3 regions of the Paenibacillus sp. FSL R5-0749 genome follow, and region 1 is predicted to be linked to each of the others. Evidence: a T-box and tRNA genes for the amino acid it is inferred to sense, from the RefSeq annotation. Region 1 holds a T-box; the other regions hold tRNA genes.
What was found. The T-box of region 1 lies ahead of leuS (leucine--tRNA ligase). A T-box ahead of a tRNA ligase gene usually reads a tRNA of that ligase, here a tRNA-Leu.
Positions count from the first base shown of each region.

Region 2: it encodes a tRNA-Leu, which carries the amino acid that the T-box ahead of leuS (leucine--tRNA ligase) is inferred to sense. The anticodon was not compared.
Region 3: it encodes a tRNA-Leu, which carries the amino acid that the T-box ahead of leuS (leucine--tRNA ligase) is inferred to sense. The anticodon was not compared.

Region 1 is NZ_CP152005.1:4,802,530-4,805,702, reverse strand. It holds gene MKY85_RS21475 (aminoglycoside phosphotransferase family protein) at 1-921, shown strand, start outside; T-box leader at 1,032-1,301, shown strand; gene leuS (leucine--tRNA ligase) at 1,379-3,173, shown strand, end outside.
Region 2 is NZ_CP152005.1:2,269,549-2,272,721, forward strand. It holds gene pelA (pectate lyase) at 415-1,377, shown strand; tRNA gene MKY85_RS10275 (tRNA-Leu) at 1,541-1,625, shown strand; gene MKY85_RS10280 (carbohydrate-binding protein) at 1,719-3,173, opposite strand, start outside.
Region 3 is NZ_CP152005.1:4,626,988-4,630,160, reverse strand. It holds gene MKY85_RS20705 (NucA/NucB deoxyribonuclease domain-containing protein) at 1-94, shown strand, start outside; gene MKY85_RS20700 (hypothetical protein) at 210-434, opposite strand; gene MKY85_RS20695 (hypothetical protein) at 642-1,091, shown strand; tRNA gene MKY85_RS20690 (tRNA-Leu) at 1,517-1,602, shown strand; gene MKY85_RS20685 (hypothetical protein) at 1,993-2,250, opposite strand; gene MKY85_RS20680 (hypothetical protein) at 2,351-2,602, shown strand; gene MKY85_RS20675 (hypothetical protein) at 2,599-2,946, opposite strand.

The sequences.
Region 1 (3,173 bases):
CAAATAAATGCCATAATAGACCAGAATTTCTCTGCGAAAATACAGGACTACAAGGAAATGGTGGATGGCTGGGCCAATCATGCATATCTCATTACATTGAGTGACCAACAGCAAGTGGTACTCAAAATTGCCCCTTCGGCTTCCACCAATCTGATGCGCTGTGAGCAGGATCTGATGATTGCTGAGGTCGAGGCACTGCGTCTCATCGGCGAGTTGAAGGATGTTCCCGTACCCAAAGTTCTGGTTTATGATGATTCGTTAACCATGGCTTCAGCGCGGTATTTTATCATGGAGTACATGTCTGGAACACCCTATAATCAGGTCAAGGATCAGTATTCTGCGGAAGAGCAGGAAGCCGTTGAACAACAACTGGGGCGTTACAATCGTCGAATAAATGAAATCAAGGGCGAGAAGTTCGGATATTTCTCGGAGCAAAAACAGCGTTATTCCACATGGAAAGAAGCCTTTATGAACCTGATGGAAGACGTTCTTGCCGATGGGGAAGAAGCCGGGATTACATTTTCGATGGATCACTCTGAATTGAGACGTTTGATTGAAGAGAAATCGGATGTGTTGGACGATGTAAAAGAACCTGTTCTTGTCAGCTGGGATCTATGGGATGGAAATATTCTAGTAGACAAAGGCCGCATCACAGCAATTATTGATTTTGAACGTTCACTGTGGGCAGACCCTCTGATGGAGCATTATTTCAGTCATTTTAACTATACACCCGGTTTTGTGAAAGGTTATGGGCTTGCGATTACGACTGAAAGTGAGCTAAAAAGAAGAAGTCTGTATGACTTGTACTTTGATCTGGTGCTGCGCATTGAGTGCGCTTATCGGCAATATGACAATCAGGAACATGTGAATTGGACTATTCATAATCTGGAGGAAGGAATTGAGCGATTTCGGTTATCCTGAACAGCACCAGCGTTATGAAGGATACAAACTGTGATCTTCAAGAAGGCAATTATAAGGTGTAATATTGACTTTGGGCTTGCTTTTTTATATAATGGTCCCGATATTGTATACATATTTCGATGATAAGGATTAGTAGTGATTTCTGTACATCACAGAGAGCCGGCGGTTGGTGCAAGCCGGTTGACAGTAAATTGCGAACTCGCCTTGGAGAAATGCGGTGATTACACCATCCTGTCTAATCTGCTAAGTATAAGCTGGAATTCAGGAATGGAAATCCGCATCGGTTAACCGCCGTTACAGGTCCAAAGGGAGTGGATGACGAAGCACGTTCGTCCGCTAACTAGGGTGGTACCACGGGAATTCAACCTCTCGTCCCTAGCGCTGCAAACGCTACGGGATGCTGAGGTTTTTTTGTTGCAATTAAAGCTAAGCGAGTAACCTGAAGGAGGAACAATAGATGAGTGAGAATAACCAGCCGAAGCACGGCTATCAGCCACAAGTCATGGAAAAAAGTTGGCAGCAATACTGGGATGCCAATAAAACGTTTAAAACGGGTGAGGACCCTGCTAAACCGAAATTTTATGCACTGGATATGTTCCCTTATCCATCCGGTTCAGGTCTGCACGTAGGTCACCCTGAAGGATATACGGCAACGGATATCGTTTCCCGTTACAAACGTATGCGCGGTTACAATGTATTACATCCGATGGGTTGGGATGCTTTCGGTCTGCCTGCTGAGCAGCATGCATTGGATACAGGTGAACATCCACGGCATATTACATTCCGCAATATTGACAACTTCCGTCGCCAGATCAAATCACTCGGTTTCTCGTATGACTGGGATCGTGAGATCAGCACAACGGACCCTGAGTATTATAAATGGACACAATGGATCTTTATCCAGTTGTACAATAAGGGCCTCGCTTATGTGGACGAAGTCGCAGTAAACTGGTGCGAAGCACTTGGAACGGTACTGGCTAATGAAGAGGTTATTGATGGCAAGAGTGAACGCGGTGGACATCCGGTTGTACGTAAACCGATGCGTCAATGGGTACTGAAAATTACCGAGTATGCAGAGCGTCTGTTGGAAGACCTGGAAGAGCTGGATTGGTCTGAAAGCATCAAGGATATGCAGCGTAACTGGATCGGTAAATCGACAGGTGCAGAAGTTGTTTTTGCCATTGAAGGTCGCGAGGAAGTTATTAAGGTATTCACTACCCGTGCGGACACATTGTTCGGTGCGAGCTTTGCAGTACTTGCTCCGGAACATGAATTGGTAGAAGCGATTACAACGGATGACCAACGTGAAGCGATTCAGGCTTATCAGGAGCAGGCTTCTCGTAAGAGTGATCTGGAACGTACGGATTTGGCCAAGGACAAAACAGGTGTATTCACTGGTGCATATGCAATCAATCCCGTTAATGGTGCAAAATTGCCGATCTGGATTGCTGATTACGTTCTTGCAGGTTATGGTACAGGTGCGGTTATGGCTGTTCCAGGGCATGATGCGCGTGACTGGGAATTTGCGAAGCAGTTCGGTCTGGATATCATTGAGGTTATTCAAGGTGGAGACGTTACACAAGAGGCATATTCCGGTGATGGCGCACATGTGAATTCCGATTTCCTGAACGGACTGAACAATGAAGAAGCAGTTGCCAAGATGATTGCCTGGTTGGAAGAGAACGGTAAAGGACAAGGGAAAGTAACCTATCGTCTGCGTGATTGGCTGTTCAGCCGTCAGCGCTACTGGGGTGAGCCAATTCCGATTCTGCATCTGGAAGACGGAACGATGAAGACCGTACCGGAGGATCAACTTCCACTGCTGCTGCCTGATATCGATCAGATCAAACCTTCGGGTACTGGAGAATCACCACTGGCGAATGTTACGGAGTGGGTGAATACGGTAGATCCTGAAACGGGAATGAAGGCGCGTCGTGAGACCAACACCATGCCACAATGGGCGGGTAGCTGCTGGTATTACCTGCGCTTTATCGATCCGCACAATGACAAGGAACTGATCTCCAAGGAGAAACAGCAGCAGTGGCTGCCTGTTGATCTGTACATTGGCGGAGCGGAGCACGCGGTGCTTCACTTGCTGTATGCTCGTTTCTGGCATAAAGTGCTGTATGATCTGGGTGTTGTGGATACCAAAGAGCCGTTCCACAAACTGGTGAACCAAGGTATGATCCTAGGCACGAACAATGAGAAAATGAGTAAATCTCGTGGTAATGTCATTAACCCGGATGAAATTG
Region 2 (3,173 bases), 2.5 Mb from region 1:
TTTTGTAACTATTTGAAACTATATTGCATAAATGCGTAATTGTCAAACCCTTTTAAACCCCTTCGTAATACCTCAATGTTAGCGGAATTAACGATTTTATATGAAAGAAGGCGTCAAGTTTGGGTATCATTGATGACAAAAACGTCATTATTGATTCGTTTGAGACGAAATTGGATAAATAAATAAGTTTGTCATGAGTTAAAAGGACTATCCGTTATGTAGAATTTAAGAGATTATATTCATTAAGTTGCATATATTGACAAAAATTGATTTTTTGCATATCATCTGATTATCCAATCCACATATTGGATAAAAATGGATTTTATTATGTTATATATTTAAATTAAGGAGGTTTAAGGACGGGCGTTATAGGTAAGGTAGAATTGTGGATGTTATTACAATGAACATGGGAGAGTGTTACATTTGAAAGCAAAGAAAATAGTTACTTTTGTCCTGGCATGCGCCATGGTGTTCTCAACAGTTGGAATTGCAGTTCTCCCTGTAGGGACGGTATCTGCTGCTGATGCATCGGGTACTACAGCGAGTATTTCAGATATTTTGAAGAACCAACTGCCGGATGGAGGTTGGAGAAAAGATTATAAACAAACAAGTGGAGAGTGGGCGAAGTCCACGATTGACAACAAGGCTACATATTCAGAAATTAGAAGATTGGCGAAGGAATTTAAAAAGACGAATGATCCACGCTACTCCACAGCTGCAATCAAAGGAATCAACTTTTTGATCAATATGCAGTATTCAAACGGCGGATGGCCACAAGTCTACCAAAGCTCTGGATATCACAAGCATATTACCTACAATGATGATGCAATGATTAATGTAATGATCATGCTCGATGAAGTAGCAACACGCAAAGGTGATTTCTCATTTATCGACAGTACACTTGCTAATCGCAGTAAAAATTCAGTTGCCAAAGGTGTGGGGGCGATTCTGAATACTCAGGTCGTCTCAGGCGAGAAGCTTACAGCATGGGGACAACAACATGATTCCAGTTCCCTTAAACCAGCGAGCGCAAGAATCTACGAAGTACCATCGCTGACAGCTGGAGAGAGTGTAACGATTGTTAAATTTCTGAAAACAAGGCCTGCTACCGCTAAAATTACCGCATCCATTAAAGGAGCAGAGGACTGGTTTAACAAGGTGAAAATTACGGGTTACAAGTATGAAAGGGCAAATGGTGATAGCAAGATTATCGCTGATTCCAAAGCAGCACCGATCTGGGCACGCTTCTATGAAATAGGAACGGATAGACCCATTTTCATTGGACGAGACGGGGTAGTTAAATACAAATTGAGTGACATTGATAAAGAAAGAAGAGGCGGTTATGCCTGGTATGGCAATTGGCCTTCCAAGCTGTAGTATGACTCCTTTTTGATGAACCAAATGATTAGTTGAAGGTAAAGCCCGAATGGACAAGCATGTCTGGTTCGGGCTTTCATGTTATTATTTTCAGTGTTGACATGATAGATTGGGCATGATATATTATTTCTTGTCGCCGAGATTAATCACGGAGATACAATATGCGGTCGTGGCGGAATTGGCAGACGCGCACGGTTCAGGTCCGTGTGGGCTAACCCCCCGTGGAGGTTCGAGTCCTCTCGACCGCATCGAATAAAAAGACTCCTCAAGCTAACGCATGAGGAGTCTTTTTTTTGTTTGCATTTTTTGATATTATCCTAACATCAACCATACGGAATGTTTTATTGTGCTGCGGTAACATTAATGCTGTCAATATTCGGTCCTTCCGTTCCCGTTGTAACCACTTTCAGGGTATTGGTCCCGGTGTTCATGGGAACTTGTATTGTTTTTTCAACCCAAGTGGACCAGCTTCCCGTTGCTGGAAAGGGCTCATTGCTGATAACTTTGGTTCCGTTAACAAAAATGTCGAGGTTACGTGTTCCACTTTCCAGCGCATAACGAAACTTTACATTTTTGGTGCCAGTAATCGTATTGTTAATAGCGTTCCATTGAATGGCTGAACCAGTCATTGCATTGAAGTTGACATACCCGGAGCCTGTGTAACCGGGGTAGATCGTTTCAATGGCAGCTTCCGTAAGTGTTGTTCCGGTCTCTGCTTCATAAGTAGTGCCGCTGCCTGTATTTCCGCCGTTATTCCCACCAGTAATGTTGGCAACAAATGTTGTTACGCTCTGAGCGGGAAGTTGTGCCGTGAAGGCTCCATTGGATACGGTAAGCGAGGCCCCGCTTGCCAGGTTGCGACTGCTGTCCGTAACCCATGAAGACACCGTGGAGGCATTACCATTCTGCAGAACGAATTTTTGGCTTGTGGCCGAAGTTCCACGGTTAATTGCCACGACGACTACTTTGTTATCCCCTTTATAGGCTGAGACAAATGTGTTCGTATCCGGATTTTTCGTTGCATCGACTCGCAGGTAGCCAGGACGTACAAATTTGGAGAAATGGGCCATATTATATCCGCGTTTGCTTATGGTACCATCTTCTTTCATCGGACCATACTGTCTGCGGATGTACCACCACACATAGGCCTGGAAATCACCTTCCACCAGGGCATTGTGCATGTGATAGGAAACCTCCAGTGCTTCAGGCCAGCGGTCTGCTGAGTTGTTGTCACTGTTCGGAACATATACCTCAGTCATCCACAGTTCTTTACCGGCTCCTTTTTGCTTAAAGAGAGGATAGGCAAAGTTCGAAATCTGGGTTCCATACGTATGTGCTCCCAGAATGTCCATGTTGGCAAGTGCCTGCGGATCATTCAGGATTGGATCGGATATGTTCTTTAAGTACTGGAAGGATTCAGGTGCCATGACTTTGGTACCTTGAATGGACCCGGCATTTTCTTTCATGAAACGAAGAATTTCTTGTGGAGTCCACCAGGTCCAGTCATGCGCGTAATCCGGTTCATTTTGCACAGAAATGGCATACAGATCTACGCCGTTATTTTTCATATAGGTTACAAAGTCATTCAGATGTTGCGCATATGCGGCATATTTGTCGTATTTCAAACGTTTGGCATTGGTATCTCCATTACGGTTGAACGTTTCCACCATGCTGCTCGGAGGATTCCACGGGGAGGCGAATACGATAGCACCCTTCTCAATAGCCCGTTTCGCTGTGGCAACTTCACGATACCAGTTATTGGAATCTGGATCGACGTAGATCCTCAGAATTGAAAA
Region 3 (3,173 bases), 180 kb from region 1:
TACCCCGAAGGATAATCGTGGTGCAGGTTCATGGGTAGGGAATCAGTTAAGTACATATCCGGATGGAACGCGAGTGAAGTTTGTAGTGAAGTAACAAAAAGAGAAAAACCAGACGTGCATGCGTCTGGTTTTTTGGTATGATGTGCTGGCATAAATAGATTTAATTAACGTATCTATACGGGAACTGAGTTTCTAGGATTACAGTTCGACTACACGAGTTGCATTCCGCTTAAATGATGAGACCGGATGCTTAACAGACGCGTAACATGTTCAACCTCATCAAACGGTATCCACAGACTACCGTGAACGGTACGTAAGGAGAGAATGGATGTATCAGCGGTTCGCTCGGGATAACCGGTTATCGTCTGACCGCTTGTATTACGAACCGTGATCTGTTGTTTGCGCCGGATGGCAATTTCTACCTCTTTTTTCATAAGTCATTGCTCCTGATTATGAGATGTTAAATCCATATGTCAATGTTTTCAATGGTTAATTTGTCTTCTTTATCTAGTCTATCAGAACTAGGTATAGATTTCCAGAAGAGAAATAAGTAATCTCATAGGTGATTTGTCTTAGCTGTGGATTATCCGTTTTTGAATGGTCATTACGGGGTTATATTAGGGTAAAAGGAGGGGAACGGAATGACACAATTGATTATTGGGCTGGCCCGTACCGAGAACGAGGCTATAATTATGCTGAATAAGGCTAAAGAGCAAGGTATTAAGGATAAATATCTGGGAGCCGTGGCGAAGGAACAGCTTAATCTCGAGTTGGTGAGCGAGAAGACAGGTCTGCCCAAACCATTAAAAGGTGCAGGAACGGATGGTGCCTTTGGCGCGCTAAAAGGGATATTGGCTGGTCTGGGGAAACGGATGGATCAGACGATGTCGATCGGAAAAGCAGTACGCAGGCTCGCTGGTAATGAGATTGGGAGTGAGACCGATGATTTGGTGCTTACACTGACTGAAGCGGGGATCTCGGAAGAAGACGCACGGTATTATGAAGATTGGCTGTTAAAGGACCATATCTTGGTTATTGTGGAGTGCAGTGAGGAAGAGGCGGCCCGTGTTCGACCGATTTTACTTTTTTAGTTTAATTTAAGGCTGATTTTAGGTTTCTTTAATGTTGGGGAGGTATTCTTATCTCACACCTCCCTTAATATAGATTGGTTTACCGGAAGTCCGGGACCGCAACTCGGACTTTCTAGGCACTGTGAGCTGACGCTTACAGTGCCTGTTTCATTTTTTATAAGTTGAACTAAAGATTATTTACACTGACACTCCGATGACAGAATATCCTTCTAATCGCTGTTATCCCCAGATTTTTTCGATTCCCTTTTGAAAGGGAAAATCCGGTGATAAAGGCGAACGCTTCGCTTTTTCAGTTTTTTCTGTCCTCTCCGTTATCGTGTAAATCATTAGTTAAACTTATATAGTTGGATTATTTTATAAAAAGTGTTGCAAAGTTAATTAGTTCATGGTAAGATATTTCTTGTCGCCAAGAAATACATAATCCTGCCGGGGTGGCGGAATTGGCAGACGCACAGGACTTAAAATCCTGCGGTAGGTGACTACCGTACCGGTTCGATCCCGGTCCTCGGCATACATTAAGAAAAGGAAACTCCTTGATACATAAGGAGTTTCCTTTTTTTATAGTTTGGATTGAAATTGCCCGAGTCACAGGGATTGAGCGAGTGGACCAGGTGATAAAGTTGCTGGAAGACTACAAACCGCAATATGTTGAACTTTTGAAACAGGCGTTTGTCGAGAAGAAGAGCTGGCAAGAGATAAAAATCATAACACGCGTATCAAAGGCCTAGTTCTATCGAGGACGTGAGAAGGCTATGCGGATATATTTGAAATTGGAAAAATAATTCGGGGACTCATAGTCTTAATTGCCGTGTTAAAATGCTATTGTGGTGAAAAGGAAAGAGTCACGTTCGTGCAAGCTAGTGCCTGCATATGACGTGACTCTTTTTATATCGGGCAGTTTCTATTTATTAAATTTCTCAACGAAATCCAAACCTTCGTAACTTAAACGAGGATTTGATTTGGAGATCATAACAGATCCGCCCGCACCAAGTCTTGCACTGACGCCAAGGAGATAGCCAAAATTCACAGCTTTTTCAAGAGCATCATATGCGTCGAGATCTTCAAGATCCAAATTAGCAAAGAAATCAGTATCTCCATTTTGAACGTTTTTCAAAATTGTGTAGATTGCTTGATTAAATTCTATTGTAGATTGGAACATAACATAACACCTCCTTCTGTCCTAGTTTTTTCGACACCAAAAGAGGTGAATCCTTCTATCCGTCGAAATGATACAAGAATCGACGGGAGGAGGTGTGTAAATGGAAGTGGTGGTTGAATTCGAGTTTATTTCGGGTGATCAAGAGACCATAGATTTTGTTTGGGAAGATGAGCAGAGCTTAGCTAAGCTGCTGACTGAATCCGACTGGTTTAACTTTGCTGGACGACACATTAACATAAAAAATGTTAAGGCATTTAGAGTTGTCTCCAGAGAGCAGAAAACTGAAGAAGATGCTAAAGAACAAGCAGAGCATGCTGATCATGTGAATAAAATATTAGGGTTGAACTTTTAAGCATCCTTCGGGGTGCTTTTAATATTTTTCCGTAGTCTAGATTCACGAATTTTTTTGCTTTCTTTTTTTCTTAATTCTTCGAGCTGTAATTCTTTTTCTTTTTCATGGATAACTATTCGAATTACGATTAAATGACGATCCATTAAATTAGCGTTATAAGTTTTAGTTGTTAGATCTGCCATAAAATAGGCAGCAAGTGTGACAACGAGGATACCTGTAAAAATAACTAGATATATTGTTTGATCGGAATTTATTATGCTTGAGATCGTTGCGAATGCAGCAATAACTAGGCTGAAAACAGTTACCAAGGAAATGAAATAACTAGAAAGTTGGTTGTTTTCCATATACCTAGGACTTTTTAACAATATTTCTTTTTCGAAGTTTCGTAATGATTCTAGTTCGTACTGATGATAATACTTGAAAAAATCAGAGTTTATTTTGGACAATTTGTATTCTTCATGTGTTAAAGGAATTCCTTTAACGAATTTTTTAGAGGGCCTTCGTAATTTTAGATGAACCCATTTAAAGTTCGAGAGATCAATTAGTGTGAAAATAAGGAAAATTATGATGG